DNA from 4 places in the Bacillus sp. JJ1566 genome. Region 3 is predicted to be linked to each of the others. Evidence: riboswitches for the same ligand, from Rfam matches in the RefSeq annotation. Region 3 holds a riboswitch; each other region holds the start of a gene.
What was found. A riboswitch is a leader RNA that binds a small molecule or an ion and turns the genes downstream of it on or off. The one in region 3 is predicted to bind S-adenosylmethionine.

Region 1 (7,668 bases), on a different contig from region 3:
GGTAAAGACAGATATAATCGATGCTAATCATCTCTGCGAGCTGTACTATAAAGAGGATTTAGAGCCATATAAAAAACGTGGGATTCAACTCTTGAACCTTCGTAATCTTACAAGACAGCACGAAAATCTAACAGGACTTTATGTTCAAACTAAGTTGCAGTTTCAATCAATTTTGGATCAAGTTTTCCCTGAATATAAAGGGGTTTTTGGGGATTTATATTCCGTTGTTTCTTTACTAACTTTATTAGAATATCCCACATCTGAAGATGTTTTAAAAGCTGGTGAAGTAACGATTGCGGCAAAAGTCAAAGAACTATGTAAAAGCCGTTCCAGCAAATGGGCGGATGCCCGATCCAAAAAGCTGATAGCTGCCGCAACTCAGAATCCATTCCAGAAGGTCTTATATCAAAGTCACCTTTTAACCTTAGAAATGTATATCAAAATGCTTTTGGAATACCAAAAGCACCTATCTAAGATTGAAGATAAGATAGATGCTTTGGCACAGGAAATTGAAGAATATAAAATTATCAAATCTATCCATGGTATTGGAGAAAAAATCGCGGCAACGATTATTTCTGAGATTGGTGAGATAGATAGATTTAACAATCCTAAAAAGCTTGTAGCCTTCGCTGGAATCGATCCCAGTGTATTTGAATCTGATCGATTTAAGGGGACCGTAAACAGGATAACCAAAAGAGGTTCGAGTAGATTACGGCATGCCTTATTTATGGCTGTTCGATGCGCCATACGTGACTGTCGAAAACAGAAAACAACGGATGAAATCATCCCCCGTAATAAGAGATTACGTGAATTTTATGATAAGAAACGGGAAGAAGGAAAGCCATACAAAGTGGCTATTATCGCGTGTGCAAATAAGCTCTTACACTGGATTTATGCACTTTTAAAAAGCAATTCAACTTTCCAAGATATAGCTTAAAATAAAAAAATAACTAAATTCAACAAAACCTTCCAGAAGGTCTATAACGGAAGGTTATTTGTCATACGCTTTTTTAGTATATCATGTATGATTTTATTTTTTTATTGAAAAATGTTGACAAACTATTAGCTGGTTTAGTTTAATAACTTCCACAAAAAATGCGTTAATCCTTCTTGGATCAACGCTACCCTATAGTTGAAGAAGGAACATTTAATTCGGAGAGTTTTCAACCGTTAAAATCTTTATTAAAATATTTGAATTTTCCTTTTAGTTTAGCGTATGCATCATCTTTTCAATCCAATTGCTTTCATCCTTACTAATATTTCATCTGGCCCGATAACCGGATCCGCAATTTCAAGATATTCTAGTACTTCAGGTCCCCCGAATTTATTAAGCACAAGTGCTTTCAACTGAAGACCTCCTCTTATATATTTTTTTGATACATATTAATTTAATTAAATTACGATTGGAAATGCAAATCAGTTTCTCTCCTTTTTGAAGGATAGTGTGATAGATAAAAACCTCATTTACTTACGATATGGTTCATCGTGATTAATTTTAAATTGTTGATAGTAAAGGTACAATCCATTCTTTAATAAGCTGGCCCGATTGCGAAAAAAAAAACAACCCAGATCCGGTTGCTCTATGTAACAATAAAATGATTATTTAAATAAACCCAATTCTGCGGTGCTGACAGGTTCAAATGCCAGTACGTTACACCTAACAATTGATATTGATCGACTAAATTGTATTTTTCCTGATAACTCCTAATATCTTCAAACCAAACAATATGTTCTTCCATTCCCTTCCAATATCGATACCATGGTGAGGCAGCATCCTGATCAAATTGTATCACTGTGTTAGCTAAGATTGCCGAGTTTTGTGCACCATTTACTGATAAAGCCGTTGTCGTATTATCGCTTACTCTCCAATCATATCCATACAAAGGAAAAGCAATTTGTACCTTACGAGAATCAATCAAACTCGTTGCATACCTGACAACCTGGTACATCCACCACAACGGGGCTACCGGATCAGGCGGACCGCCTGGATATCCATAATCAATTGTCATAACAGCTACCACGTCTGCAATCTCTCCTATTGCCTGATAGTCATAGGCTCCAACGATCCGATTCGTTGGGAGGTCTTCTGTTTTTGCATGTACATTAACATGTAGAATGCGATGACCAAGAGCAGCTTTTAATTCGTTCAAAAGTATATTAAAATCTCTCCTGCGTGCTGGAGGAATAAATTCAATATCCAGTGAAACTCCGCCATATTCTTTTTCATTAACAAACCGTAATAAACTATCTATTAAATTTTTCCGATAAACTGGAGTAGCAAGTACGTTCCCCGCTAATTCAGCTTCAAAACCCACAGATGTAAAGTTTCGTAACATTAAAAGAGGTGTGACACCCAGCTGATTGCTTTCCTTAACGACCTCTGTATCATCTAATAACAAATAGACATAGCCTTGTGTGGTGAACGAATAAGATACGACTGCCACATACGTAAGCGAATTAGATAAAGACCGAAGAATAGGTAAGGTGGATTGTGGTGTATACGGAATAACAAATCCCAGCGTTTCTATTTTGGGTTTCAGCGGTGTTGGAATCTGGAGCCTTTGGCCAATATATAATTGATTCGGATTTATCCTCGGATTTGCCTGTAATATAGCTTTTATCGTGGTATTAAAACGATTAGCCAGCTGCCAAAGCGTATCTCCTGCTTTGACCAGATAAGGTCTTATCTGAACAATCGCTTCATCCGGAATGTAAAGCGCAAGACCAGGTATAATGGCATTTGCAGAAGGCAAGCCATTCACTTCTACAAGAGCAGAAACCGGAACCTGATATCGATTTGCAATTCGCCATAAGGTATCCCCATTTTGTACAACATGAATCGTCATTAGTTTTCACCCCCTTGTTCCTAGTTTATGGACTTGAATTCATTAAATAGTACTTAAAACTTAGGATTCCCATAGAAAATGCAAAGGGATGTTTGTTTAATAAGAAAAAACGATCCTTTTGATTGAAGGATCGTTGCCCGTTACTTTAAGTACAGATCTTCACAGTCTTTTCTAAGCTCTATCATACATATCCAATTTCTTTAAAGTGCTATTCAATTAAATCGCCCGATCGTTTGTTAAATAAGGATTTCAAGGAAAAAGGTGCCTTTATCCTTCTTGAATTAAAGCACCTTTTAGTTTAAGTGTAATTGTCACAACCTTATTAATTAAATAGTTACATCTATTTTTTTTCAATCGCCATACGCAAGTTCGAGATAACTCCAATAAGCAATACTAACGAAACCATTTTTTCAAAAGGTGTTCCAAACAATTGTTGTATAAATCCAAAAGACCAAAGTACAACAAAAAACCAACAAATACCGGTTATTCCTCTTTTGTATTTAAATAGTTTAATTCTACCAACAATCAACGTAAAAACTACTCCAATAATAGAAATAACGATATTTATAACAGATATTGGTAGCTGTTCAGCGAATGATTCAGACCTTCCACCATTAACCCATGTGAATGGAATACTTTTGCTTATAATAAGAAAGTGGATTAAAATAGTCAAAGTGTAAAAAATAATTCCCATAAATACAGCAGTTTTCATATTAATTTTCCTAAGTTTCTCTAAAATAAAATCACCTCATTTTTCTTCCTGTTTCAATTTTATTAATCCAGTAATATAATATTCCTATATCTCTTATCATCTGACAAGTAACTGAAAGTAAGATTTCAAAGAGTTATCAAAAATCACCATTATTCTTAAACAGCTACAAAAAAAGGCACTTCCCCTCCTTTAAGGAAAGCACCATTAAGTGGAATATATAGATGGAAAACCTAGCCAGCAATTCCTCTTGCTAACACTAGGAAAAATACAAAAACCAAGACTCCTCCATTTAATAAACCACCCACTATTCCTGACAACCAATTCTTTGATAGCACCGCAAATACAATACCCAATAGCGAAAGTGTCCCTAGAATGATAATAGCCATCATCAAATTCGCATTAGGTCCTCTTAAAATTAAAAATGAAATAATACTGCCAATAACCATTAGAAAAGAAAAAAATCCTAACTTATTCATCTCATCCCCCCTATAATTTACTTTCAAATTTTACTTTAATAGAAATTGTATAGCCATTCTTATTCAACAATCCTGCCCCGGTAGTTAAATAACTTCAACAAAAAGGTGCGTTATCCTTCTTGGAACAACGCACTAGATAGCAATAACTCTTTAAGCGAAAGGGAAATTATCATTATTGCCATTGCTGTAATACAAATAGCAAAAGGGGATTTCTTGTTTTCTTTGAACGCCTGGATTCCCACAATAATTAGATTTAATGACATTAAAATAAAAGCTATATGTAGTAACCAATAATATTTATCATTAGTTAATGCGAATATTGCTAATAAAGCAGCTGGTATAACTATAATAACTCTTCATTTTTTTATATTATGTCATCCCCTTTTAATACTTTAAAACAACTCTTCATAAGATAAACTTTACCATAATAACCCAATTAAAATCTGTACCAATCTGCTTCATTAATTAAATAAGGGCAATCACTATTTTAAGTAAAGCACACGTTCGTGAAAATTAGCCTTCGAGTAATTGCATATAATATACTATTTTACCATTCTCCGTTTCTACTACGATTATTCCAGTATCCCCTTCATTCGTATCATACAAGGTGGTTCCCTTTGGTAACTTTGTAGCTGAGAAATTGGTAAAGAACAGAATAGAATTTGTTACTTTTTTGATTTCCCCAATTTCTTTTCCTTTTTGAAATTTACTCTTATCTTTCAAACCATTCAAGATCAGTGACATTACTGTACATAAAACCATTATATTTTAAGACATCCGCATCATCATTCTGTTTTAGAACATCTCTCGCAGTTACTTTACCACCATCAGCACTACAACTAACAAGCAAAATAAGAGAAGCAAGCGTAATTAACCATAAAAAAAGTGATTTTTTCATCACATCCCCCTTTTACAAATAGACGGTGATTACCTATCAAAAGTTTCTACTTCAATTAACTGCCTTCTCTAGTACTTCATTAAATTTTCCACTGAATGCACTGCTTGTATATACTCACGGAGTTTGTCTCCATCAAAGTTGTTTAGTTCACTCATTGGAATAACCTAACATTATTCTTTTCTTTGTCTAACCTGTCATAAAGGCGAGGAAGAATACTATATTTTGAATCCTGAGGATGCGTTCTGCCCAAAATGCGTCTCAGCTGAAGAAGTTGTAATTGCGTTCTTACTCTCTGCTCAAGCAACTTCATTAACCTATCTGTCATACCAATTGATAGTGGACAATCTTGTAACTATTTATGGAACCTGTCAGGGTTATTCATTTGACGGTACTTAATCTTTGTAGTTATACTATATATAATTCAATATGGTTATCAAGAGTGAACGAGAGTCCTGGCTCAATGACTTCACAGCAACCTGCCAATAGGTAAGGTGCTCCAACCAGCAAAGCAGTGCTTTGAATGATGACGATCGGCCTAGGCTCTTTGTTGCGTTCATATGCAATGAAGAGCCTTTTTCATTGCCTTCACTCTCGTACCCTATTGATTTAAAGTTTAGGAGGAAAAAAGATGAATACTTCAGGATTTATAAGAGGAATGATTTCAAAAAATATGGAGGGAGAGAAATTTTTGATTCATGTTGCAACTTGCATTGAGCAAGAGCTACAGGAAAGGGATCCCGATTTTAAAGTGATAGTCATGAAGCTCAAAAACTATGAATTGTTTGTTACAGGTAAACAAGAATCTCTCCAACTTACCATTACTGAAACAGAGTTAACAGCACTTCAACAAAGAGGTCCGTATGCTCTAGATAGAAAAATTTGGAGGGATCTAGAGCAACAAGGCCTTCAGATCATACATGGTTCTGGAAATTATTTAGGATATGTATTTATGGAAAGGTAAGATATGTAGAAATTTTTTGGCCAGAACCCAAGCACAGTAATGCTTTAATGTGCTGGGGGTCAGGCCATGATCATTCAGCCAGTAATTAAACAAAAAATACGTTCATACGCTTCATAAATTTTATTTGCTTCTTTAGGTTGTTTGAACTCATCTCGATATTGACCGACAAACAAATCTAATTCGCGAAAATCAATAAAAATATTTACCAAAGCTTTTGGAATTTCCTCCCACGAATAAATCTCGTCAATATTATCGGATAATTCCTGATAGATTCTTTCAAATTGTTGTTCATCTATTCCCTTACCATTTTGAAGTTTATTAAAAAAATTTCCGTTTTCGTTGATTTTCTCAATCAACCTGCCAATCACTCTGGCTTTTTCGGGTTCTATTTCACCCTTATCTTTCGTACATCTTTGAATCAGCCTTTTGGTATTTTCGGCTGCTTGCTTTATCCGGACTGATTCTTCATCACCATATATTAATGAAAAGTTGTACAGTTCATCGTATAGTCCAACTAAAGTATGGACGACTTCTCCCGGAATACTTGAACGACTCTCCCATTCATCCGCACAGACGGCGAGTGCCTTCACTAATCTTTCATACTCCTTTTCTTGGAAACCATTTCCCATTCGCAGCTCTACGAGTAAATTTATTTCTGACTGTTCAAAGACGTCTATGATCTCTTTGTCTCTCACAATCTCACTCTCCTCTGAAAAGGTCTTGGAAAAACGAGGGGACGGTTACCACGTTTCAAGGTGAACGTTAGGTCGATTTATTTTTTAACTATTGGTATATAAATATCAAAATGCGGATCACTAGTGGCGCGTTCCACTGGACAATGTTCATGTTTTATTGGCATATATGGATCATAGTAAACTACACCTGGTTCCCTATATGCGGTATAGTCACTATCAAATAACCATTCATGTAAATCCGTATAAGTCTTTTGTATATCCTCCCCTTTGTGATGTGCTGTCTTCACATAGGTCATTTGAGGCACCTTTATTTCAATCATCCCATCAGGAATTTCCTGGCTATCACTTACTTCATATACTGCATAATGCACGAACCCATTTTCAACTACATGATAAGATAGTCCTAATTGTACATGAGGGTTCACCTTGTCATCTAACTCATTGGAACGTTCTTCCATTTGCCGAATGACGTTTTTTAAATTAGGTACAATCTCAGAGAATGTCCCCTCCCATTTTAATCCTACTGCCCGATACCCAGGTAATGTAATAATTTCATAGCTCACTTTATTTCCTCCTTCTCCAAAAAAGTCTCATAAGTTTACAGCTTTCAATAACTTTAGTGCCAATCTACTAATTATTGTAACATCTTCAATAACCCAATACACATTGTAAAAACGGGGACGGTTCCAGCATTTTAAAGTGATCGTTTGAACCGCTCCACTGTTCTCAGGGCAGTTTTTATGGCAGAAAAACTAGTCCCAGTTCAAACAGTCATTCTTTCTCAACAAGCTTTGTACGGTAATTAAAAACAACTCAAGCTTCCCGTTTATTTTTTTAAATTGATTCTGTAAAATGGCCAAATGAAACCTTGATAAAAAACGATTTCAAAGCTGTTTAAAGACTTTTTCACTTCATTTTGAATGAATGATTAGTTTCTCCACTTAGTCTAGAGCACATATTGGGAATTAAGGTTGGCCACATTAAAATGAATGTTTTAGCCAAAAAATGAGTCTGACTTACCCATGAATAGTTCTCTTTCGCCTGTACAAAATAAGTTATTAACGATAACATTTGTCAACC
Region 2 (7,668 bases), on a different contig from region 3:
TGCCCTTTTTTTAGGTATTTTTGCTTTGATTTTTTAACGGGATCAAAGTCCTGTCCGAATTCCACATCATTGCTATTAATCCCATTTTTCGTTTTTTGCTCAGGATTGTTTTGATCTGAACGCTTTTTCATATTTTCATCCCCTACATCTTATACTCTTGAATGATATTCGCATCTAGAGTCATATCATTTTGGAGTTGCTGCAGTTGTAATCTCATTCGGTGCAATTGTTCACGTTGCTGACCATTACAGCTCATGGCAAGCTTGGCCAATTCGTTTGTAACTTCCTCCAACTGCATTTGTGCATCCGTATACTCCGTTTCATTATAAGCTTCCTGTCTTCTGGCAGTGGTAATTTGTTCTTGGGCATTACGAAGAGTGTCTTCACAGCGCTGCAAAAATGCCTCAACAGATTGTCGAGTAGCCATTCTTCCCCCTCCTACATTCGAAATGAGAAGCTAAAGCTTTCTCTTTTATAGTGTGTTCATCCTTGATTTCTTCTTTCGACAAAGTTATTACCAATTTATGAACAAGTCGAATTTCATTTGTATTACTAGAAACCCACATGATAATATTTAACATAGGAATTTTCTTAGTTAGGAGGGGCAAAAATATGCCTCAGGTTAATCCGTTTCATTATTCAACTGATAATAAAAGATACCATACATGGAATTACCACTTACGTCATACATTTGGACATAAAGTATTTAAAGTCGCCATTGATGGAGGATTTGACTGCCCAAATCGAGATGGTACAGTTGCACATGGTGGCTGTACCTTTTGTAGTGTAGCTGGATCTGGTGATTTTGCAGGAAATCGTGCAGATGACATCCTCACACAGTTCCATACTATAAAAAATAAAATGCATGATAAATGGAAAGATGGTAAATACATGGCGTATTTCCAAGCCTTCACTAATACCCATGCACCTGTAGAGGTATTGCGCGAACGATTCGAGCCCGTTTTAAATCAAGAAGGTGTTGTCGGCATTTCGATTGCAACAAGACCTGATTGTCTTCCAGATGAAGTTGTTGAATATTTAGCAGAGCTAAATGAACGGGCCTATCTTTGGGTCGAGCTTGGCTTGCAGACCGTTCATGAGAAAACAGCCCAGCTCATTAATCGTGCTCATGATTTTCAATGTTATGTAGATGGAGTCAATAAGCTTCGCAAGCACAATATTCGGATTTGCTCCCATATTATTAATGGACTCCCACAGGAAACACCAGAGATGATGATGGAAACAGCTAGAGAAGTTGCAAAACTTGATGTACAAGGAATCAAAATTCATTTGTTACATTTATTAAAAGGAACCCCAATGGTAAAGCAATATGAAAAAGGTCTTTTGGAATTTCTGTCTTTTGATGAATATGTACAATTAGTTTGTGACCAACTTGAAATTTTACCCCCTGAAATGATAGTTCACAGGATTACCGGAGATGGTCCAATCGATTTAATGGTAGGACCGATGTGGAGTGTGAATAAGTGGGAGGTTCTAAATACAATTGATGCTGAACTAAAACGTCGTGACAGCTATCAAGGAAAATATTATCAAAAGGTTGCGGAAAACGTATGAAACTAGATCGGATTCTTCCATTTGCACGGAAGCTACTTCAACTGACTATTCATGAAGGGGATTATGCAGTTGATGCAACGATTGGAAATGGCCATGACACAGTAATGCTTGCTTCGTTAGTTGGTGAAAGTGGGCATGTATTCGGCTTTGATATCCAACTTGAAGCGATTGAAAGTACAACTTTACGTCTGAAAGAGCGTGGGTTATTTGAGCGTGTTCGTTTGTTTCATGAAAGCCATAATCAGCTTTTAACCACAATTCCAATCGAAGCCCATGGCAAAATTGCTGGTGCTATCTTTAATTTAGGATATTTACCTGGAGGAAATAAAGATATTGTTACAAAGCCTGATTCCACGATTGAATCGATTGAGCAATTACTATCTCTCATGAAGCCTGAGGGTGTTATCGTACTTGTCGTGTATCACGGTCATGAAGAAGGGGTCGTCGAACGAGATCAACTGATGAAGTATTGTTCAACGCTTGATCAAAACCGAGCCCATGTAATAATGTACCGATTTATGAATCAAATAAACAATCCACCTTTTATCATCGCCATTGAAAAAAGATAGCGCCCAGACTGTTGAAAAACGCTCGTATACTTCGCTGCTTGCCTTGCTCGTTGCGCTCATTCGGCAACTTCTATTCGCGTCTTTGCTCAGCTGCGCGCCTTGTCTGACAAGCGTTTTCAAGTCAGTCTGGAAGAGCTTGTTCAAAGCCTGCCCAAAAATAAAAGATAGAGCCTACACCGCTCTATCTTTTCCTTATCCAAATACATGCTGAAATCTGCGGTAAGCCCGTCCATTCACATAGAAGAAAAAGGATGTCTTTCCACCAAGTCTAATCATTTTCTTTGCAATTTTTAAGACACTTCGCTGTGTTCGAACCTTTTCATCTGATAAGTAGAGGCCTAATAATCCACGATTAATCATTCGATGAAATTTTTCATTTGGCAATCCAGCTGTATGCTTATCTGCTTCTATAATAAAATGCTTTAGGCGATCCACAAGTTCATTTTCATGTGGATAGTAAAAACAGAAATTCAAGTCGCCACCTTGACGATCCTCATCTTGATCGATGAAATAATCAAGTAGGATGTGGAGGCCTTGTATATATGGAAAATACCCATTTCGAACTTTAACCGCAATTTCTTTATTGAATTCCTCATGAAACGCATAAGCAACTAAACAAAAAATGCCTAATGTAGACCCTGAGCAAGCCGAAAATTCATACCATTCCATGTTTGGAAGATGCTCCTGATGACTTTTAAACCAGTTCTCGAGCCTTGGTACACGCTCTTCTACTTTTACATGCTTATGTATTTGCAGATCACAATAATAGCTTGCTAATTCCTGTAAATAATCAGCTATTTTATCATAATGATTCATGTTTTGGAGAACTTCCTGACAGGCTCTAACCAGGCTTTCTAAATAGCCACCATCATCCTGTTCATCACGATGTTGATAATAGTTTTTTGTTGGCTGTCCTGGTCGTAATGCATCTGGCATGGAATCGTGAAGCGAGCGAAAATCGACGGGATCTAATGAGGTACTGCGATCACAAAGATTATCCAAATAGTCACTAATCGTTTGATAAGCAACAATAAAACGGATGCATTCCTCCATTTTCCCTTCTGCTAATAAGGCAAGGATGGCTCCACCTTCACAGTGAAATGTTTTGGAATGAATACTAGCCAAGGCCTGCTTCCGAAGCTCTTCGTTTGGAATCTCCTCCGCTTTCTTTTTCCAAACCGCTAATTCACGATGTACAATCGGAAATACCTCACGATACACTTTCTTCATTAAACTTATTGGTTGTGTAGGTACCATAGATATCACCTCGATTTATGAACATGTTGATTTACGTAAAATATGAAAGTTGATACACTTACCTTATATGATTTTCCAGCGAATATCAAACAATTAGGAAAGGATGTGCATGTTATGATTTATCCATACAAAGGAAAATATCCTGAAATTGCGGACTCTGTATTCATTGCTGACTATGCAACCGTTACGGGTGACGTTAGAATCGGCGAGGACACAAATATATGGTTTAATACCGTTATTCGAGGTGATGTGGCACCGACAATTATCGGAAAAAGAGTGAGCATTCAGGACAACTCAACCTTGCACCAAAGTCCAAACAATCCTTTGATAGTTGAAGATGATGTCACAATTGGACATCAGGTTATCCTACATAGCTCAATTATCCGTAAAAACGCCCTAATAGGGATGGGGACAATTATTCTTGATGGTGCTGAAATTGGTGAAGGTGCTTTTATCGGTGCTGGCAGCCTTGTTCCACAGGGTAAAAAAATCCCTCCGAACACACTTGCCTTTGGAAGGCCTGCAACAGTGATCCGTGAACTTAACGAAGAGGATAAAAAAGACATGGCTAGAATTCGCCGTGAATATGTCGAAAAAGGACAGCATTATAAACAATTACAAAAAGAAAAACTCAAGACGCCCGACTATCGGCGACAAGCACAAGACGAGCGCTGACAGAAGGCGCTTTAAGCCTTCAGAAGCGATTGGCTTGTGACCTCGAGCCGATGGCGCCTTGAGCTAGACACTGAAAACTAAATACGAACAAAAAGCCCGCAAAATTGGCGAGCTTTTTTTATCTTATTTTGCTTGTGATTTAAGTGTTTCTGCTTTGTCAGTACGCTCCCATGGTACATCGAGATCGTTTCTACCAAAGTGACCATATGCAGCAGTTTGCTTATAAATTGGACGACGAAGGTCTAACATCTTAATAATTCCAGCAGGACGTAAATCGAAATTATCACGAACTAGCTCTACAAGAACATCTTCAGATACTGTTCCTGTACCAAAAGTGTCAACAGAAATAGAAACTGGTTGGGCAACACCGATTGCGTATGCAAGCTGTACTTCACATTTATCAGCTAATCCAGCTGCCACAAGGTTTTTCGCAACATAACGAGCAGCATAGGCAGCAGAACGGTCAACCTTAGTTGGATCCTTACCAGAGAATGCGCCACCGCCATGTCTTGCATAACCACCGTACGTATCAACAATGATTTTACGGCCAGTTAAACCAGCATCTCCTTGTGGACCACCAATTACAAAACGGCCAGTTGGGTTAATAAAGTATTTCGTATTTTCATCAATTAGTTCACTTGGAACAACTGGATTGATGACATGTTCTTTAAGATTTCGTTGAATTTGTTCTAGTGAGATTTCCGGATGGTGCTGAGTTGAAATAACAATTGTGTCGATACGAACAGGATTATTGTTCTCATCATACTCAACTGTCACTTGCGTTTTACCATCTGGACGTAAATAAGGAAGAATCTCATCTTTACGAACCTTTGTTAAACGACGTGATAGCTTATGAGCTAATGAAATCGGTAAAGGCATTAACTCTTTTGTTTCATTACAAGCATAACCGAACATTAAGCCTTGGTCACCTGCTCCAATCGCTTCAATTTGCTCGTCTGTCATTTGACCTTCTCGAGCCTCTAACGCTTGGTCTACCCCCATCGCAATGTCTGGAGATTGCTCATCAATCGATGTTAATACAGCACATGTTTCGTAGTCAAATCCGTATTTTGCACGAGTATAACCAATCTCTTTAATCGTTTCACGGACAATCTTTGGGATATCTACATATGTAGAGGTTGTAATCTCTCCCGCAACAAGTACAAGACCTGTTGTAACAGAAGTTTCACACGCTACGCGTGCATTTGCATCATTTGCTAAGATGGCATCTAAAATAGAATCTGAAATTTGGTCACAGATTTTATCTGGATGTCCTTCCGTAACAGACTCAGAAGTAAATAAACGGCGTCTAGTTGTCACAAACGCTTCCTCCTTTTTCGATTCAGAATTCAATTATACTCAAATTCTGACATTCATTGATACGGTACTCATTCCCTTAGTATTGTTACCTTCACGATTTTCTATCCTTATTGACTAGTTATCTGTGATGTACACATATAAACGCTTTAAGTAACATGCTTGAAACCATGAATGTTCTCATTTAAGAAATAAAAAACCTTCCCTACTTATTTGAGGAAAGGTATTATCATTTATCTCGCCTTTCACTCTTATCGATCAAGGTCATGCCTTGCTCAGGTTAGCACCTTATCACTTTTTGTCAAATGAGAGACCTACTTTGTATAGGTTCCACAAAAACTTATTTGATATATAAGAAAAGTGATGGTTGCCGGGTTTCATTGGGCCTGTCCCTCCGCCAGCTCGGGATAAGAGAGTATCCGTTCAATGAATTATCATAACGCAGTAAACCTTTTCATGTCAATATAATTTCAAAAAAATCATATCGAAGTATGTCCACTTTTTTCACGAAACAGACAATCTTCGAAAATGGAAGTATTATAAAGGACTATTTTTGAATATGTACGCACTTTTTAAGATATATTACGTAAAATACGTTTAATAGTATAGACTATTTTTTTCAATGTGTTATACTAATTGTAAAATTTGATTATATAAAAAATGATAAAGGATGGTTTTACATGAATTCAGTTGAAGTTTCAAATGAGCAGCTATTGGAATTAGTGAATGGAAAAAACGTACTTCATAATCTATCTGTTCCTATTTTAGTTGAAAAAGTACTCGCAAGACAAGAGGGAATCCTTACTTCGACTGGGGCTGTATGTGCAACAACAGGGAAATACACAGGAAGATCACCAGAAGACAAATACATCGTAGAAGAAGCATCTATTAAAGATAGAATTGACTGGGGTAAGGTGAACAAACCAATTTCTGAAGCTACATTTGAAAACCTTTACACAAAGGTGCTTTCATACTTGAAAGAAAAAGAAGAAATTTATGTATTCAATGGATATGCAGGTGCCGATAAAAAAGTACGTATGCCCATCCAAGTGATTAACGAATATGCTTGGCATAATTTATTTTCCCAACAAATGTTTGTTCGACCAACTGAAGAGGATTTAAAAACACATCAACCTGAATTCACAGTCATATGCGCACCAAATTTCAAAGCAGACCCTGAAGTAGATGGCACACGCTCCGAAACCTTCATCATTATTTCCTTCGAAAAACGAACAGTTTTAATAGGAGGAACTGAGTATGCTGGTGAGATTAAAAAATCGATTTTCTCTGTAATGAACTATGTACTGCCTGAGCAAAATATTCTCTCCATGCACTGCTCCGCTAACGTAGGTCAAGAAGGAGATGTTGCACTTTTCTTTGGTCTGTCTGGAACAGGCAAAACAACTCTTTCTGCCGATCCAAAACGTCGACTAATTGGAGATGATGAGCACGGTTGGGCTAGCTCTGGCGTGTTTAATATAGAAGGTGGCTGCTATGCTAAAACCATCAATCTTTCGCGTGAGAAGGAGCCACAAATTTTTGATGCTATTCGCTTCGGCTCTGTTTTAGAAAATGTAATAGTAGATGAAGAATCAAGAATTGCAGATTATGATGACAATGCATTGACTGAAAACACAAGAGCAGCATACCAAATTGACAATATTGATAATATTATTGTACCAAGTATTGCGGGTCATCCGAACACAATTGTATTCCTAACAGCAGATGCTTTCGGTGTTCTCCCTCCAATTAGTAAACTAACAAAAGAACAAGCCATGTATCATTTCTTAAGTGGCTACACAAGTAAGCTTGCAGGAACAGAGCGTGGTGTAACAGCACCAGAAGCAACATTCTCAACCTGCTTTGGCTCTCCTTTCCTTCCACTGGCTGCAACTGAGTATGCAGAAATGCTAGGAAGAAAGATTGACGAGCATAATGTTCAAGTGTTTTTAGTAAATACTGGCTGGACTGGTGGAGAGTATGGTGTGGGGAACCGCATGAAGCTGTCATACACAAGAGCAATGGTTCAAGCAGCTTTAGAAGGTGAACTTACTCATGCAGAAACGGTGAAAAATGATATTTTCGGCTTAGAAATTCCAATTCACATTCCGGGTGTTCCTGATGATGTGCTTCAGCCAGCAAAAACATGGGCAGATCAAAGTACGTACTATGTTAAAGCAAAAGAATTGGCTGTAAAATTCAAAGAAAACTTCAAAAAATTCTCCAATGTTCCAAAGGAAATTGAATTATTGGGCGGACCAAGAATATAAACTGC
Region 3 (7,668 bases):
ATACGATGCAATATATTAAACCGGATGTTAGGACCATTTGTACAGGAATGGCTGCATCCTTTGGTGCTATGCTTTTGCTTGCCGGAACAAAAGGAAAAAGACTCGCCCTCCCAAACAGTGAAATTATGATACATCAACCCTTAGGTGGGGCGCGGGGTCAAGCAACTGAAATCGAAATTTCTGCAAAACGAATCCTTAAGCTTCGAGAACATATCAATCAAATCATTTCAGAACGTACTGGCCAACCAGTTGAAAAGGTAGCAAAAGATTCCGATCGTGACTATTACATGAGTGCGGAAGAGGCAAAGGAATATGGGATTATTGATGAAATAATTAAATAGATCATTTCTATCAAAAAAAGCGAACACCCATCAAGTAGTGTTCGCTTTCCTTCTTATCCCCAAATTTCTTTTGAAATATCAACAATATACTTCAATTTCGCCCATTGCTCTTCTTCCGTTAAAATATTGCCATGATGAGTTGAAGCAAAGCCACATTGTGGACTGATACATAAGTTTTCAAGTGGTACAAATTGTGATGCTTCTTTTATGCGTGCGATAATGTTTTCTTTCGATTCTAATTCTCCACGCTTTGATGTAAATACACCAAGAACAACTCGAGGACCTTCATTTGGAACATACTCAAGTGGCGTAAAATCTCCTGAACGATCGTCATCATATTCTAGGAAAAACCCATTAACTTTTTCTTTCGCAAAAAGGGTAGGGGCAATTTTTGCATAGCTGCCTTCGAATGCCCAGTTAGAGCGATAGTTTCCACGGCAAAGATGTGTTGTGATGGTTAAATCCTCTGGTTTCCCTTCTAGCACTCCATTTGCAACCTTCAATGCTAATTCAATTAATTCCTCACGAGTAGAACCACTATCATTAAATGGGATTTCTGGTGCATTCAGACCTGCTATGTACACATCGTCTAGTTGTAGGTAACGACAGCCTGCTTCGTAAAATGCTGTTATGGCATCGCGATATGTTTGAATAATATCATTTGCATACTCCTCAAGGTCCGGATAGATATCCTTGTTGCGAATACCCGCATTAAATAGTTGGTTTGGACTTGGAATTGTTTGTTTCGCAACGGCACGGTCACCTACAATTTCTTTAAATTCAATGAAATCTTTAATATGTGGATGGTCTTGGTTAAATGAAATTTTCCCAATAACTCGCACATCATAGCGTTCTGTTTCCTCACCCTTGAATTTAAAGCCATGATCCGGAACGTAGCCCTCAACTCCATTTAAATGCTCTAAGAAATCTGTATGCCAAAATCTACGACGAAACTCACCATCTGTGACCGCTTGTAAGCCAACTTCGATTTGTTTATCAACAACCTTTTTAATTTCTTCTGTTTCAATTGAATGAAGTTCCTGTGCAGTAATTGCTCCTGCTTGAAAATCCTTTCTTGCTTGATGAATTCTCTCTGGACGTAATAAACTTCCTACATGGTCTGCACGAAATGGTGCTTTAACTATTGTTTTTGTTGTCATTTTATTGTATCTCCCGTCTATTATTATCTTACTTTCAAAATTTGTTTTTGGGACAAGGGACCTGTCTCCCTGTCCCACCTATGGCAAAATGGCAAATGAGCGTACTGGGAATCCGGATCCTTTTTCGGGTTTTGGACAGATATTAAAAATAACAGCTCCTTTTGCTGGTACCTTATCAAGGTTAGTTAATAATTCGACTTGAAATGTATCCTGCTCTAGAACGTAGTACTCTCCAATTAGTGACCCATTTTTTCGATAATCAATCGCTGCGTCTGTATCAAATGTTTCATGGCCAACAGCTTTAATCTTTCTTTCCTCAAATAAAAATTTTAAGGCCTCAATTCCCCAACCTGGAGCATGACTATTCCCATCAGAATCCTTATTTTCAAATGCTGCTTTGTTTGGCCAACGCTTGCTCCAGTCCGTTCTTAATGCCACAAATGTACCGGCTTCAATTTCACCATGTTCTTCTTCAAATTTTAGAATATCATCAACACTTAAAATGAAATCATGATTTTCTTCTGCTTCCTTTGACTTATCAATCACAGCAAGGGGTAGAACGAGTTCCTTTAACTCTAGTTCATCCAAATATCGTTGGTTAGGAACGAAATGGATTGGCGCATCAATATGGGTTCCGTACTGACCTGGGAATGTAAAGCTTTGTGCAAAAAAGCCGTCCTCATGGGTAAAAAGTGTCTTAAATTCAGCATCGTTAAACGCTGAAAAATGGGGAGAGTCTGGTCCAAATGTATGTGTAAGATCAACCCACTCTTTACTTTTCAGAATTTCAAATGCTTTTAATAATTCATTTTCTGTTCGTACCGTTGACATACAATCACCTCATTAACTTATTTGAAATGTAAAAAACCCTCTTCTTGAAAATAAGAAGAGGGTTGGATAGGCAAATGAAAAATCCGCTCTTCTTATCTTCTAGCATCATGCTACTGGAATTGGCACAGTACTTTAAAAGTCTGTTGCCGAGGTATCGTAGGGCCAGTCCCTCCACCTCTCTGGATAAGAAAATTTCGAAATATTAAATTATATATTAAACATTAGACCAAAAAAAATGTATTGTCAACAACAATGTTATAAATAAACTTCTATGATTTTAGTAATCTTTTCCAATTAATCTCACTAACAAAAGAAGATCCTAATATGAAGACTCCACCTACAATTTGTACAAAACCCATACTTTCATTCAAAATAATCGCAGCCATGATCACGGCGGAAATGGGATCGATATAGCTAAATACTGCGATGGTTTGCGCCTTTAATTTTTTCAACACTGAAAAATATAATAAGTACGCGACCCCTGTATGAATAATTCCCACAATAAATAGTAGAATGATTGATTGTAAACCTAAATCGGAGTAATTCATATTTTGCGATGCCAGGACATAAGGGAACAATACTATCGAAGCAGTTAAAAGCTGCATAATAGTTGTTTCAAAATCGGATAGACTTTTAATAAATTTATTCAGGAGAATCACACTTGTATAAAAAGCGGCAGCCAATAAACCATACATAATGCCAACAGAGTGGTTATAAGCTCCAACAGCCGCTTCGGCCCCAGGATTGACAACCAAAAGTAATCCTAAAAAGGCAAGAGTAATACCTATCCCCTTCATCCATGTCCATTTTTCCTTCAGTAAAAAAGGTGCCAAAATCATCACAAACACTGGTGCAAAATAATAGCTAAGAGTGGCGTTAGCAATGGTTGTATAGCGGAAAGATTCGAATAAAAAAATCCAGTTAAAGCCCAATGCTGCCCCTGATAAAAGCAGAAAGATAAGATTCTTCTTGAACGTTTTGAAAGAAAACTTCTTCTTTACTAGAAAACTAGCAACAATTAAAAACAAACTGCCAAATGCTCCTCTGAACAAAGCAATTTCACTAGAGGATAGATCAATATTCTTCACAAACAAACCAATGCTACCAAAAATCAACATCACAATAATAAAAATAATCTTTGCCTTCATTATCCTTCTCCTAGTGGGTCATGGGGACAATGTCCCTCCGTCCCATTTTAATGCAAAAAACAGAAGACCTCAATAACGAGGTCTTCTGTTTTCATCATATTAGATTGCTTTTTTTACATCATCAGTCTTTTTTTCGTCTTTGCCTGTGTCTAAGAATTGTAGTAACTCCTCAACTTCAGGTGATACAGTAACACCTCTACGCTTGTTGATATAGCCTCCACCAAAGAACACGATTGAAGTTACGATTAATGGGAAAGCCACCTTAACATCAGTAGGGATAATATCGGTTAATTGTGTGATTGCAAACCCAACTACACCCGCTACGATTGAATAAATTGCTACTGCTCCAGTGCTGTGTTTAAATTTAGAGAATAAACCGAAAATCAAAGGTACTGCCATTGGTCCAACTAATGCAGAGAACCATGTGATAACTAGTCCAAGAACGCCACCGAATTGTTCTTGTTTTAGACCAACAATAATTGTAATGATGGTAAACATAATTGTTAAACCACGTGCAATCCAAAGAGATCTTTTATCAACATTTTCTTTCATTTCTTTAAATTTCTTATTTAGAACTGGTAAGATATCACGTTGAACAACTGCTGTTAAAGCGTTGATATCTGATACTGTCATACCCATTGTACTTGCAAACATAGATGCTAAAACTAATCCAACTAAACCAGCTGGTAAGAATGTTGTAGTTAATAATGGATATAATTGTGAAGCTGGGTCACTTAAATCGCTAAAAACAAGTGGTGCTGCTACCATTGGTAAGAAAATTAATAATGGCCATACAAAGTAAAGGATAGCTGAAAGTCTTGCTGCTTTTCTTGAATTTTCGCCATCTGGTGTTGAGATAAATCTTGCTGCAAGGTTCCAGTTACCACCGTTGTAGTCAAAGAATTTAACGAATAAGAACAGGAATACCCATAGTGGAGTATAAGAACCATTAAATGGACTTGCATGACCTTCTGGTAGGTCTCCCCACATTGTGAATACCGAGCCTAACCCTCCAAGGTGGCTGAAAACACCCACAAAAATAACAATACCAGCGATTAATTGTACAATAAATTGAACAAAGTCAGTTATTAAATCAGCCCAAAGTCCGCCAATTGTAACATAAATTAAGGAAACTGCACCTGATAAAATGATACCTAACCAAATTGGAAGTCCAGTGAAACCACTTAATAAAATACCCATAGATGCCCATTTTGCACCGATATCAAGAAGCTTAATTAATACCCCAGTCCATGCTGTAACTTGCTGTGCTGGTAAACCAAAACGAATTGCCATGTATTCAGTTGGTGATTGAATTCCTAACTTTTGACGAAGTCTAGGCCATCTTGGTGCGATAAATTTTGCCCCGATGATTAACCCAATTCCGATTGTAACTGCCCACCAAAAGTAAATCGTAATCCCATATGAATAGGCAATAGCTGCATACGCTACGAACACTACACCACTATGGCCTGATACGTGGTGAGAAACCCCGGAAAGCCACCAAGGTACTTTTCCTCCTCCAACGAAGAAGTCATTCGAGCTTTTATTTGCTCTATAACTAAAAATACCGATTCCAATCATAACAGCGAAAAACGCTCCTAAAACAATCCAATCTAAAGTTGCCATAACTTAATTCATCTCCTACTCTTTTAATCTGTTATTCTAGGACCAAATAATCTTAACGCCTTTAAAGGTTCATTTCCTTCGTTTCGAAGTGTTAAACCGCTTACCTTTGCAGGAATAAAGTATTGATCACCGATGTTAAATAATTGATGATATCCATTTGAAGCAATTGAACCGCTTCCAGAAAGTATATACAGACCAGAAAATACACCATCATTGGTTATTTCCATTTCATTTTCTACTTCTACCTGTGTCATTTTAAAATAAGGTGTCTGTTGATAACCGATTAATTCAATTTCACGATTATTCATGACCTCTCTTAAAATGGAAGGCTTTACAAACCATTTTTCAAGAGTTTCTTCACTTGTATAAGTATCATAATTGAAGCAATCAAACATTTTCTTAAAACCAATTCCTTGGTGACACATAAAATCATCAATTTCAAGTCCTGATGGTGACACCTTTTCAATGCGGATTGTCAAATCAGTCGGTTCTTGAATTTCAACTAACAGACATCCTGAACCTATCGCATGAGGTGTACCTCCCTCGATTAAAAATGTATCTCCAGGCTCTACATAATATTTGTGTAGGCAATCTAACATCCCTTGTATATCCTGGTCATCAAACAACTTTTCCCATTGCTCTTTTGTAACGCCAGGCTTGAAACCAAGGTATACATATGGAGGTTCACCATCAATTTCCCTGCCTCCAATGATGTGCCAGCACTCTGTCTTTCCATAGGCAGAATTGAAAAATTCTTTTGCCTTCTCCCGATTTGGATGGACCTGAACTGTTAAACGTTCACCAGAGTCGATGATTTTTGCAAGAACCCCTGTATTGTTACCGAATTTCTCAAAATGACTCTGTCCCAAAAACTCGGCAGCGTTTTCATCAATGAGACTTTTTAAGGATATATCTAAATCTGTAAGATCCAATTTACTTAAGCCTTCATCAACGATATGTTCACGACCGACATTTCTGGCAGAAACGATTGACATCAACCATTCCTCAGGAAAATGACTATCTTCTTTATTTTCAATCCCGTGTAGCTCTTCGATCAATTTCCCTCCTACATAAGTCCGCCATGCTCTAGACGGTGCTAATTTCAAAGGAAAATCTCCGTTTATCTTGGACTTATTCAAAGCAAATCCCTTCTTTAACTCGAATTTACCGTAGAAAATATTTTTCGTTTTTTACTAGTTTGCAATCGTTAACATACTAGTATATTAGAATACTAGCATTTTTAATTTTATTTTGCAATAGTTTTTTTAAAACGATTTCAAAAGAATGTTTTGGAATTATACTCTCTTTAAAATAAGCATCCTGTTTTAGGTTGTTATTTTATGGAGATAATAAATTAAATGACTACCATGAGGAGGGCTACTATGATTTACATCTACAATGACTATGCTGGGACACATAGTACAGCATTAGCGGCAGCCTACCATTTAAATAAACTACCTACTGATCGAAAGCTAACGAAAGAAGAAATTTTGAATGTTGATTATTTTAATAAACTTACGAAGAAGGATTTCGGAAAAATTATCTTCCACGGCATTGATGAAGATGGTAACCCTGTCTATTCGCTAGGACGAAAAAGAAGCAAGCTGGTCGTTCCCGCTCTTAAACAACTTAGTACAATCCTGCAAGAAAGATATAAACAAACGGAAAAAATCATTTTCTCAAATACATCCCCAACAGTTCCGCTTGCCATGACGATGGGTGGTTTCTTCTCAAGAGGCATCCATATTGATTTCATTGGGGTCCCTCTTCTTGTGATAGGTTCCAAGCAAGCCTGCGGAACAATTCAGCAATTAGTTGAACATACAAAGCAAACAGCAAAATCTTCTCATGAGAATGTCGTGGTGCTGGATAATAAAAATTTCAAATAAAAAACACTCACAAAAGCTGTAGCAAACAGCCAATGTGAGTGTTCCACCTTCATTCACTTTCTAATCCCCGAACCTTTTCTCTCTCTTTTTCTTCTACCATCATTGTTTTCAAATCATGTCCAGATGGATTTTGGAATAAGCGCAGTCCAAATTCCTGTGCAACTGCAAACAGATGGTCAAAAATATCGGACTGGGTCGTTTCATACACGGCCCATCTTACATCATTCGAGAATGCATATATTTCAAGTGGTAACCCATGCTCAGTTGGTGCTAGCTGGCGAACCATCATGGTCATTTCTTGATTAATACCAGGGTGCTGGTGAATGTAGTTGCTGATATATGCTCGAAATACACCGATATTCGTAAGAGCTCTTCCATTCACTGGATTGCTCCGATTAATGTCATGCTCGATATTATATTCTTCAATTTCTTGTTCCCTACGCGTAATATAATCCGAAAGAAGCTGGATTTGTTTAAATTTCTCAATCATTTCTTCCGTACAAAATGTAATACTATTTGTGTCGATAAATAAGGGACGTTTGATCCTTCGACCACCCGAGGTTTGCATCCCTCTCCAATTAATAAAGAAATCGGAAATGAGGGCATAGCTTGGAATCGATGTTATCGTTTTATCCCAATTTTGCACTTTAACGGTAACTAAAGAGATATCAAT
Region 4 (7,668 bases), on a different contig from region 3:
ATTTGATTTAATTATAAAATTTAGGACGACGATCCTGGAAAATCGGAATTTGCTTTCTGACTTCCTTCACCTTGCTAAGGTCAATTTCGCCAACTAATGTTGTACTTTCAGTACCTGCTTCGGCGATGATTGTTCCCCAAGGATCAATAATCATTGAATGCCCGCCAAACACGTTATCTGGGTTGCTTCCAACGCAGTTACAAGCAACGACATAGCATTGATTTTCAATTGCGCGACTCAGGAGTAGAGTTCGCCAATGCTCAAGGCGAGGAAGTGGCCATTCCGCTACCACGAATAAAATTTCTGCCCCACTTGTTGTATGTGCGCGAATCCACTCTGGGAAGCGAATATCGTAACAGATGACTCCAGCAGATTGCACATTTTCTATTGTAAAATCGCCTTTTGCTTCGCCAGCCTGTAAATACAAATGCTCATCCATGAGCTGGAAGAGGTGTAGCTTACTGTATTCACTGAGTATTTCTCCTTCACGATTAAAGACAAACATCGTGTTAGTCACGCCTTGCTCTGTCTTTTTGGCAATGGAGCCTGCTACTATATTAACAGAGTATTGTTTTGCTAGGTTTTTAATAAATGCTTTCGTTTTGTCACCATTATCATCGGCAATTTCATCTAATCTCGTTAAGTCATATCCCGTTGTCCAAAGCTCTGGCAGGACAATAATATCGGGATTATCCTGAGTCATTGTGTTTTCGATTTCTTTAGAAATAAGGTCAAAATTATCTTGCGGTTTTCCGAATTGAATATCATACTGAATACATGCAATTTTTAGATTCATTTGGGTCCTCCCTATGAAATGATACTTTACAAGTAACAATATATGATATTAGACTAGTATTTCAAGTATTTTGAAGAAGGTGTACACATGAAAAATTTTGAACAATCTAAAATTCTCCAAAATTTACCAAAACAGTTTTTCGCATCCCTTGTTACAAAGGTGAACAATGTCGTTGCCCAGGGGCACGATGTCATAAATTTAGGGCAGGGAAATCCTGATCAACCAACTCCACAACATATCGTAGAAGCTTTAAAGGATGCTGCAGATCAGCCGAAATTTCATAAATATTCTCCATTTCGCGGCCATTCTTTTTTAAAGAAAGCAGCAGCAGAATTTTATCAACGTGAATACGGAGTTGAACTTGATCCAGAAACAGAGGTAGCCGTTTTATTTGGCGGTAAGGCAGGGTTAGTTGAGATCCCACAATGTCTGTTAAATCCCGGTGATGTTGCATTGGTTCCAGATCCTGGTTACCCCGATTATTGGTCTGGTGTTGAGCTTGCTCGAGCAGAAATGGCGTATATGCCTTTGAAAGAGGAAAATGCCTTTTTACCCGACTACTCACAAATTGATTCAGAAAAGCTTGAAAAAGCCAAGGTCATGTTTTTAAATTATCCAAATAACCCAACCGGGGCCGTAGCAACAAAGGAATTTTTTGAAGATACAATCTCCTTTGCTAAAGAACATGATATTTGTGTAGTGCATGATTTTGCATATGGTGCAATTGGATTTGAAGGTAAAAAACCAATCAGTTTCTTACAATTGGACGGGGCCAAGGATATCGGGATTGAAATTTATACTTTATCAAAGACATATAACATGGCAGGGTGGAGAGTTGGATTTGCGGTTGGAAATCCTAGCGTAATCGAAGCGCTAAATCTCATTCAAGACCATATGTATGTAAGTTTGTTTAGCCCAATCCAAGCTGCGGCGGCAGTAGCACTAACCGAGTCACAGGACTGTGTAAAGGAACTAGTGGACAGGTACGAATCAAGACGTAACGCTTTCATTGGTGCACTTCAAGACATCGGCTGGGACGTACAAGCACCTGCAGGCTCCTTTTTCGCATGGCTACCAGTACCTGAAGGATATACATCTGTTAGCTTTGCAGATCTTTTACTTGAAAAAGCCCATGTTGCAGTCGCGCCAGGAATCGGCTTTGGTGAATATGGTGACCGCTATGTTCGCGTTGGCTTTTTAACGGATGAAGACCGACTAGTTGAAGCAGCAAACCGAATCAAAAAATTGAATCTGTTTAAATAAACAATCATTTGCAAAAATTAAAAAACGTTTGACAAGAAAAATAATTCCTGTCATAATCCTAATTAAATTCAGTGTCGTAAAAATTAAATAAAGGTTGAGCTTTCTGTAATTGAGACTCAACATGTAAAATAAAATCTATTTTCTTATTAAGAGCAGGTGGAGGGACTAGCCCAATGAAGCCCGGCAACCGACTTACATGGTGTAAGCACGGTGCTAATTCTTGCAGCGTTGAGCTGAGAGATAAGAAGATGTTAGTTTGCTAACCTCTTCTTATGAAGAGGTTTTTCGTTTTTTATGTCTAGTTTAAGGCGCCATCGGCTCTATGTTCTAGAAGGCAAAAGGCGCCTTCTGTCAGCGCTTTTCTTATGCTTGTCGCCGATAGGCAGGCTCCTTGAACTTTTCTTGTTCGGAACATTTTTAGAAATGAGGGTTTAACATGAGTGAAGTGATTGCTACATATTTGGTACATGACAACAGTGATAATTTGGTGAAAAAAGCTGAAGGCATTGCACTTGGATTAACGGTGGGTTCTTGGACGACATTACCAAAACTTGAGCAGGAACAACTTAAAAAGCATAAGGGAAAAGTCATAAGTGCCCGGCAATATGAAGATGACCATCGGGCAAGTCAATATTTAGGGAAACAAACTAAAAAAGGCATTATTAAAATTGCCTACCCATATGCAAATTTTAGTCCAGATCTACCAGCCATTTTAACAACTGTCTTTGGTAAGCTCTCGCTAGACGGGGAGATAAAGTTGCTAGATTTGGAGTTTTCAAGTGAAGTGAAGGCCGCATTTCCAGGGCCAAAATTTGGGATCAATGGTATCCGCGAAAAACTAGGAGTATTTGATAGGCCGCTTGTGATGAGCATTTTTAAAGGGGTAATTGGAAGGGATATTGAATACCTTAAGGAGCAGCTTCGTGAGCAGGCACTTGGTGGTGTGAATATCATCAAGGATGATGAAATCCTTTTTGAGAATCCTTTAACTCCGTTTGAAGCGCGAATTACAGAAGGCAAAAAAGTGCTTGAGGAAGTTTATACTGAAACCGGACATCGCGCTCTTTACGCAGTGAACTTAACTGGTAGAACCTTTGAATTAAAGGAAAAAGCACGGAAGGCAGTGAAGCTTGGCGCTGATCTGTTATTGTTTAATGTATTTGCGTATGGACTTGATGTTCTTCAAAGCTTAGCAGAGGATCCGGAAATTTCAGTTCCGATTATGGCTCACCCAGCAGTAAGTGGTACGTTAACACCGTCCGAATTTTACGGGTTTTCAAATCAATTACTGCTTGGAAAATTATTACGATATGCAGGTGCAGATCTTGTCTTGTTCCCTTCACCATATGGAAGTGTTGCACTTGAAAGGGAACAAACATTGGCGATTGCAACTGAATTAACGAAACCTGATGAATCATTTAAGCCGTCATTTCCAGTTCCGTCAGCGGGCATACATCCTGGCTTAGTGCCACTGCTTATCAACGATTTTGGGAAAGAAAGTGTGATTAATGCAGGTGGTGGTGTTCATGGACATCCAACCGGTGCCATTGGTGGCGGAAAAGCGTTTCAGACGGCAGTGGATGCAGTCCTTTCGGGAAAGACACTTGTGGAATTTGCTCAAAATAACCCAGAGCTAAAACAGGCAATCGATTTATGGGGATACAAAGAGGTATAAGCGATGAACAAACCAATTATTTTCTGTGATTTTGATGGCACAATCACAAATACCGACAACATCATAGCCATTATGAAAAAGTTTGCGCCTCCAGGTTGGGAGAAAATAAAGGATCAAGTGCTTTCACAGGAAATCCCAATACAAGAGGGTGTGAGTAAAATGTTTTCTCTATTGCCTTCACAATGGAGGGAAGAGATTACGGATTATATCCTGAACCACGCTGAAATTCGAGATGGCTTTAAAGAGTTTGTTGCATTCACGAAAGAACAAGGAATTCAACTATACATCGTCAGTGGAGGGATTGACTTTTTTGTTGAACCATTACTGGATGGCCTAGTTGCTAAAGAGCAAATTTACTGCAATCAATCAGATTTTTCGAATGAGAGAATCAAGATTTTATGGCCATATACTTGTGATGATGGGTGTACAAATGAGTGCGGCTGCTGTAAACCAACCTTGATTCGTAAACTCTCAAATCAAGAAGACTATAAAATCGTCATTGGCGATTCGATTACTGACCTCCAGGCGGCAAAGCTTGCCAATAAGGTAATTGCAAGAGATTTCTTGGTTGAAAAATGTGAAGAATTGGGGATTGAATATTCAGCCTTCCATTCCTTCTTTGAAGTGATTGAGATTTTGAAAAAGGAGGTTGCGGAAAATGCTTAATATCAAACAATGGACAGAGCTTGCGGATATAAAGGATGAACTGGCAAGCCGCGACTGGTTCATGGGCACGAGTGGAAATCTAGCAATCAAGGTCTCTGATCAACCGATCACCTTCCTTGTAACTGCAAGTGGAAAGGATAAGAAGAAAAGAACTGATGAAGATTTTTTATTAGTGGATGGGGCCGGATACCCTGCTGCACCCACTCATTTAAAGCCTTCGGCAGAGACGCTTTTACATGTTGAAATTTATAGCAAAACAAATGCAGGCTGCAGTCTTCATGTCCATACAGTTGATAACAATGTCGTTTCTGAGCTATATGCCGATAAGGGCGAGGTTATTTTTAAAGGTCAGGAAATTATTAAGGCGCTTGGATTATGGGAGGAAGATGCTGAAATCCGAATTCCAATCATCAAAAATGACGCTGATATCCCGACACTTGCCCGAAACTTTAGTGAGCATGTCAACAGTGACTTTGGTGCAGTCCTTATTCGAAATCACGGTATCACAGTCTGGGCTAAAAATGCTTTTGATGCCAAGAAACATCTAGAGGCATACGAGTTTCTTTTTAGCTATCATTTGAAACTATTAGCATTAAACCATTTGCAGATCAGAATTTAAAAATAAAGTTTAAGGAGTGTAAAAATGGCAAATATTAAATTTCGTAACACAGGTGAAAGATTAGAAGGACAAGAAAAAGTTGCTGCATTCTTACAAGAACAAGGTGTTCTTTATGAACATTGGGACACTAGCAAACTACCAGAAGAATTAAAAGGAAACTGCAAAATCAATGATGATCAAAAAGAGCAAATCTTATCCATTTATGAAGAAGAAATCAAATCACTTGGTGAACGCAATGGATATCAAAAATGGGATGTAATTGCTTTATCAGATGCAACTCCAAATTTAGATGAACTTTTAAAGAAATTTGAACAAGTGCATGTTCACACAGAGGATGAAGTTCGTGCAATCGTAGCAGGGCATGGGATTTTCATTATTAAAGGAAGTGGCGACACTGGCTACTTCGATGTGGAACTAGAAGCAGGAGATGTAATTTCTGTACCTGTTGACACTCCTCACTTCTTCACTCTTATGGATGACCGTGAAGTGGTTGCTGTACGTTTATTTATTGACCCAGCTGGTTGGGTGGCGCATCCAGTCCAAGACCCAGAATTCGCTCAAAACTAAATGTGTATGAAAGGACTTTATGGAGTTTTACCATGAAGTTCTTTTTTAATCTAAATATTAGCAATATTCTTTACATATAAAGGCGAATATGTTACATTTTTGTTCATTGGAATACTCTTTTATTGATGCATATAATAAAGGTAATAAGAAATTCTTTCAAAAAAATTAGGAGTGGGGAAAATGAAAATTCGCTATAATTTTGTCCAAAAATCAGATGTGAAATATTGTGAAGGTAAGTTTACCATTCAACAGGCCCTTCAACTTTTAAATGAATCAGGATTTCGTTCAGTGCCGGTACTATCGAAAAATGGAACGGTATTTGATGGGTTAATTTATAAAGTAGACATCTTGGAATACTTATATGAAAAAAATGGAGATGCACATGCGAATATATCGGAGCTTGTTGAAGGCAAGGATGCATTCGTTTACGAGGAGGATTCCTTTTTCAAGACGTTTTTAACGATTCGTCGTTTGCCGTTTATTGCTGTGTTGAATGCTGAAAAAGAGTTTCAGGGGATCATCACACATGCGAATGTAATGGATGTACTTGAGGACTCCTTTGGTATGAAAACAGGAGGATATACGTTAACAATTGCCACAATTGAACATAAAGGGGCAATCAAAGAGCTTGTATCTCTCATTCGTGATATTAATATAGATGGCATGCTCACGCTTGATAATGGCGAAAAATATCTCCGTAGAATCATTTTAAATCTACCTGGTTCACTTGGCGAAGGAGAGATTCAGAATATCAAGCGGAAATTGGAAGCGAAGGAATTCCGCGTTACACATATTGACCGAATTAAATAAGCAAATGTAGACCTATAGGTGTAATACTTATAGGTTTTTTATTGCAAAAAAAATGTCGATTTTGCGTATATTTGAATGTCGAAAAAACATGGAATATGGGATGAGAACGTTTTCGTACACAATTTTGTAAATTTTTTAAAGAAAAAAATGTCTATTTTTGCGAATCTATTTACATAAATAGAAGATTTTGTAATAATGCATAGAGTAGCAACTAAGGGAATGCACCAAAGGTAGTATGAGTTGGTATACGATAGTTGTATGCCGCGTTAGAATCTTCTAACGAGTGAATAAAGGAGTGGAAGTTTTGGAAACCAGAAGTATAGATTACAAACAGATACTATTAGACGAAATTAATAGAAAAAGAGAAGAAATGATCACAGTTGCTAATAGTACGGGGTTTACAAGTAATGAAACAATTGAATGTAGTCAAGAACTTGATGAACTTATAAATATCTATCAACGAGCAGAAGCAGCAGAACGAAACCATTCACTTTTTCGTCAGTTTTTAAAGAGAGTCATGTTATTTTTCGCACTTCAAAAAGTCAGCTACAAATCATAAATGGTCGATCTCAAACAATTCATCAAGGTGGATTGTTTTTTTTTTTCGATGTAACAAGGTACAAGAATTATAGTAAGTCCTAAACATCACATACAAAAAAGGACGCTCAGGTAGCGTCCTTCATAATCAATCAAGCATTATTCCATACATTTAACTTTTGATCGGTTGGCAATAAGAAGGCCACAAATCCGAGTAATGGAAGGAAGCCCATCATAATGATGGTTGGTGTCAATCCGATTGCATCAATGATGGAACCAATTGCAACGCCACCGATTGCTCCCATACCAAAGGCAAGGCCAACGATTAAACCTGACATCATTCCGATTTTACCTGGCATCAATTCCTGCGCGTACACAACCGAAACCGAGAAGCTTGATAATAGGATGAAACCAATCACCGTTACGAGTATAATCGCAACATGTGGTCCGACAAACGGCAATACTAGGGCTAACGGTGCTGTTCCTAATAAGGATGCGATAATAACGTTACGCTTTCCAAATTTATCAGCAAGTGGTCCTCCAAAGAAGGTGCCTAGTGCGCCAGTTGCTAAGAATAGGAAAATATAAATCTGTGCTTGTGAAATGGAATACCCATATTTTTCGATAACATAAAATGAGTAAAAGTTTGTGATGCTTGACATATACCACGTACGTGCAAAAACGAAAAGAACAAGAACAATTAATGCTAGTTTAATAGCTTTCATGTTTTGAGGT

Region 1: it holds a riboswitch for S-adenosylmethionine, as region 3 does, so the genes downstream of both, V7112_RS22975 (hypothetical protein) here and V7112_RS16635 (cyclase family protein) in region 3, are expected to answer to the same signal.
Region 2: it holds a riboswitch for S-adenosylmethionine, as region 3 does, so the genes downstream of both, metK (methionine adenosyltransferase) here and V7112_RS16635 (cyclase family protein) in region 3, are expected to answer to the same signal.
Region 4: it holds a riboswitch for S-adenosylmethionine, as region 3 does, so the genes downstream of both, mtnW (2,3-diketo-5-methylthiopentyl-1-phosphate enolase) here and V7112_RS16635 (cyclase family protein) in region 3, are expected to answer to the same signal.

The regions. Positions count from the first base shown of each region.
Region 1 is NZ_JBALOP010000074.1:28,899-36,566, reverse strand. Features, by position in the region: gene V7112_RS23005 (IS110 family transposase) at 1-937, shown strand, start outside; partial or broken gene V7112_RS23000 (quinone oxidoreductase) at 1,231-1,347, opposite strand; gene V7112_RS22995 (LysM peptidoglycan-binding domain-containing protein) at 1,581-2,846, opposite strand; gene V7112_RS22990 (hypothetical protein) at 3,187-3,558, opposite strand; gene V7112_RS22985 (hypothetical protein) at 3,789-4,034, opposite strand; gene V7112_RS22980 (hypothetical protein) at 4,747-4,932, opposite strand; SAM riboswitch class I at 5,360-5,462, shown strand; gene V7112_RS22975 (hypothetical protein) at 5,561-5,893, shown strand; gene V7112_RS22970 (hypothetical protein) at 5,968-6,588, opposite strand; gene V7112_RS22965 (GyrI-like domain-containing protein) at 6,666-7,151, opposite strand.
Region 2 is NZ_JBALOP010000023.1:16,067-23,734, forward strand. Features, by position in the region: gene V7112_RS10190 (glycogen biosynthesis protein GlgD) at 1-131, opposite strand, end outside; gene V7112_RS10195 (YtzC family protein) at 143-427, opposite strand; gene V7112_RS10200 (TIGR01212 family radical SAM protein) at 613-1,575, shown strand; gene V7112_RS10205 (class I SAM-dependent methyltransferase) at 1,572-2,144, shown strand; gene V7112_RS10210 (tetraprenyl-beta-curcumene synthase family protein) at 2,337-3,401, opposite strand; gene V7112_RS10215 (gamma carbonic anhydrase) at 3,516-4,076, shown strand; gene metK (methionine adenosyltransferase) at 4,200-5,396, opposite strand; SAM riboswitch class I at 5,642-5,807, opposite strand; gene pckA (phosphoenolpyruvate carboxykinase (ATP)) at 6,074-7,663, shown strand.
Region 3 is NZ_JBALOP010000043.1:20,052-27,719, forward strand. Features, by position in the region: gene clpP (ATP-dependent Clp endopeptidase proteolytic subunit ClpP) at 1-341, shown strand, start outside; gene V7112_RS16630 (5-methyltetrahydropteroyltriglutamate--homocysteine S-methyltransferase) at 395-1,501, opposite strand; gene V7112_RS16635 (cyclase family protein) at 1,580-2,332, opposite strand; SAM riboswitch class I at 2,422-2,522, opposite strand; gene V7112_RS16640 (DMT family transporter) at 2,602-3,480, opposite strand; gene V7112_RS16645 (sodium:solute symporter family protein) at 3,580-5,106, opposite strand; gene V7112_RS16650 (type I phosphomannose isomerase catalytic subunit) at 5,130-6,164, opposite strand; gene V7112_RS16655 (DUF3189 family protein) at 6,489-6,995, shown strand; gene V7112_RS16660 (mechanosensitive ion channel family protein) at 7,045-7,668, opposite strand, start outside.
Region 4 is NZ_JBALOP010000057.1:2,174-9,841, reverse strand. Features, by position in the region: gene V7112_RS20305 (carbon-nitrogen family hydrolase) at 8-796, opposite strand; gene V7112_RS20300 (pyridoxal phosphate-dependent aminotransferase) at 884-2,059, shown strand; SAM riboswitch class I at 2,200-2,306, shown strand; gene mtnW (2,3-diketo-5-methylthiopentyl-1-phosphate enolase) at 2,496-3,734, shown strand; gene V7112_RS20290 (2-hydroxy-3-keto-5-methylthiopentenyl-1-phosphate phosphatase) at 3,738-4,400, shown strand; gene V7112_RS20285 (methylthioribulose 1-phosphate dehydratase) at 4,393-5,019, shown strand; gene V7112_RS20280 (1,2-dihydroxy-3-keto-5-methylthiopentene dioxygenase) at 5,044-5,586, shown strand; gene cbpA (cyclic di-AMP binding protein CbpA) at 5,767-6,396, shown strand; gene V7112_RS20270 (aspartyl-phosphate phosphatase Spo0E family protein) at 6,701-6,955, shown strand; gene V7112_RS20265 (MFS transporter) at 7,086-7,668, opposite strand, start outside.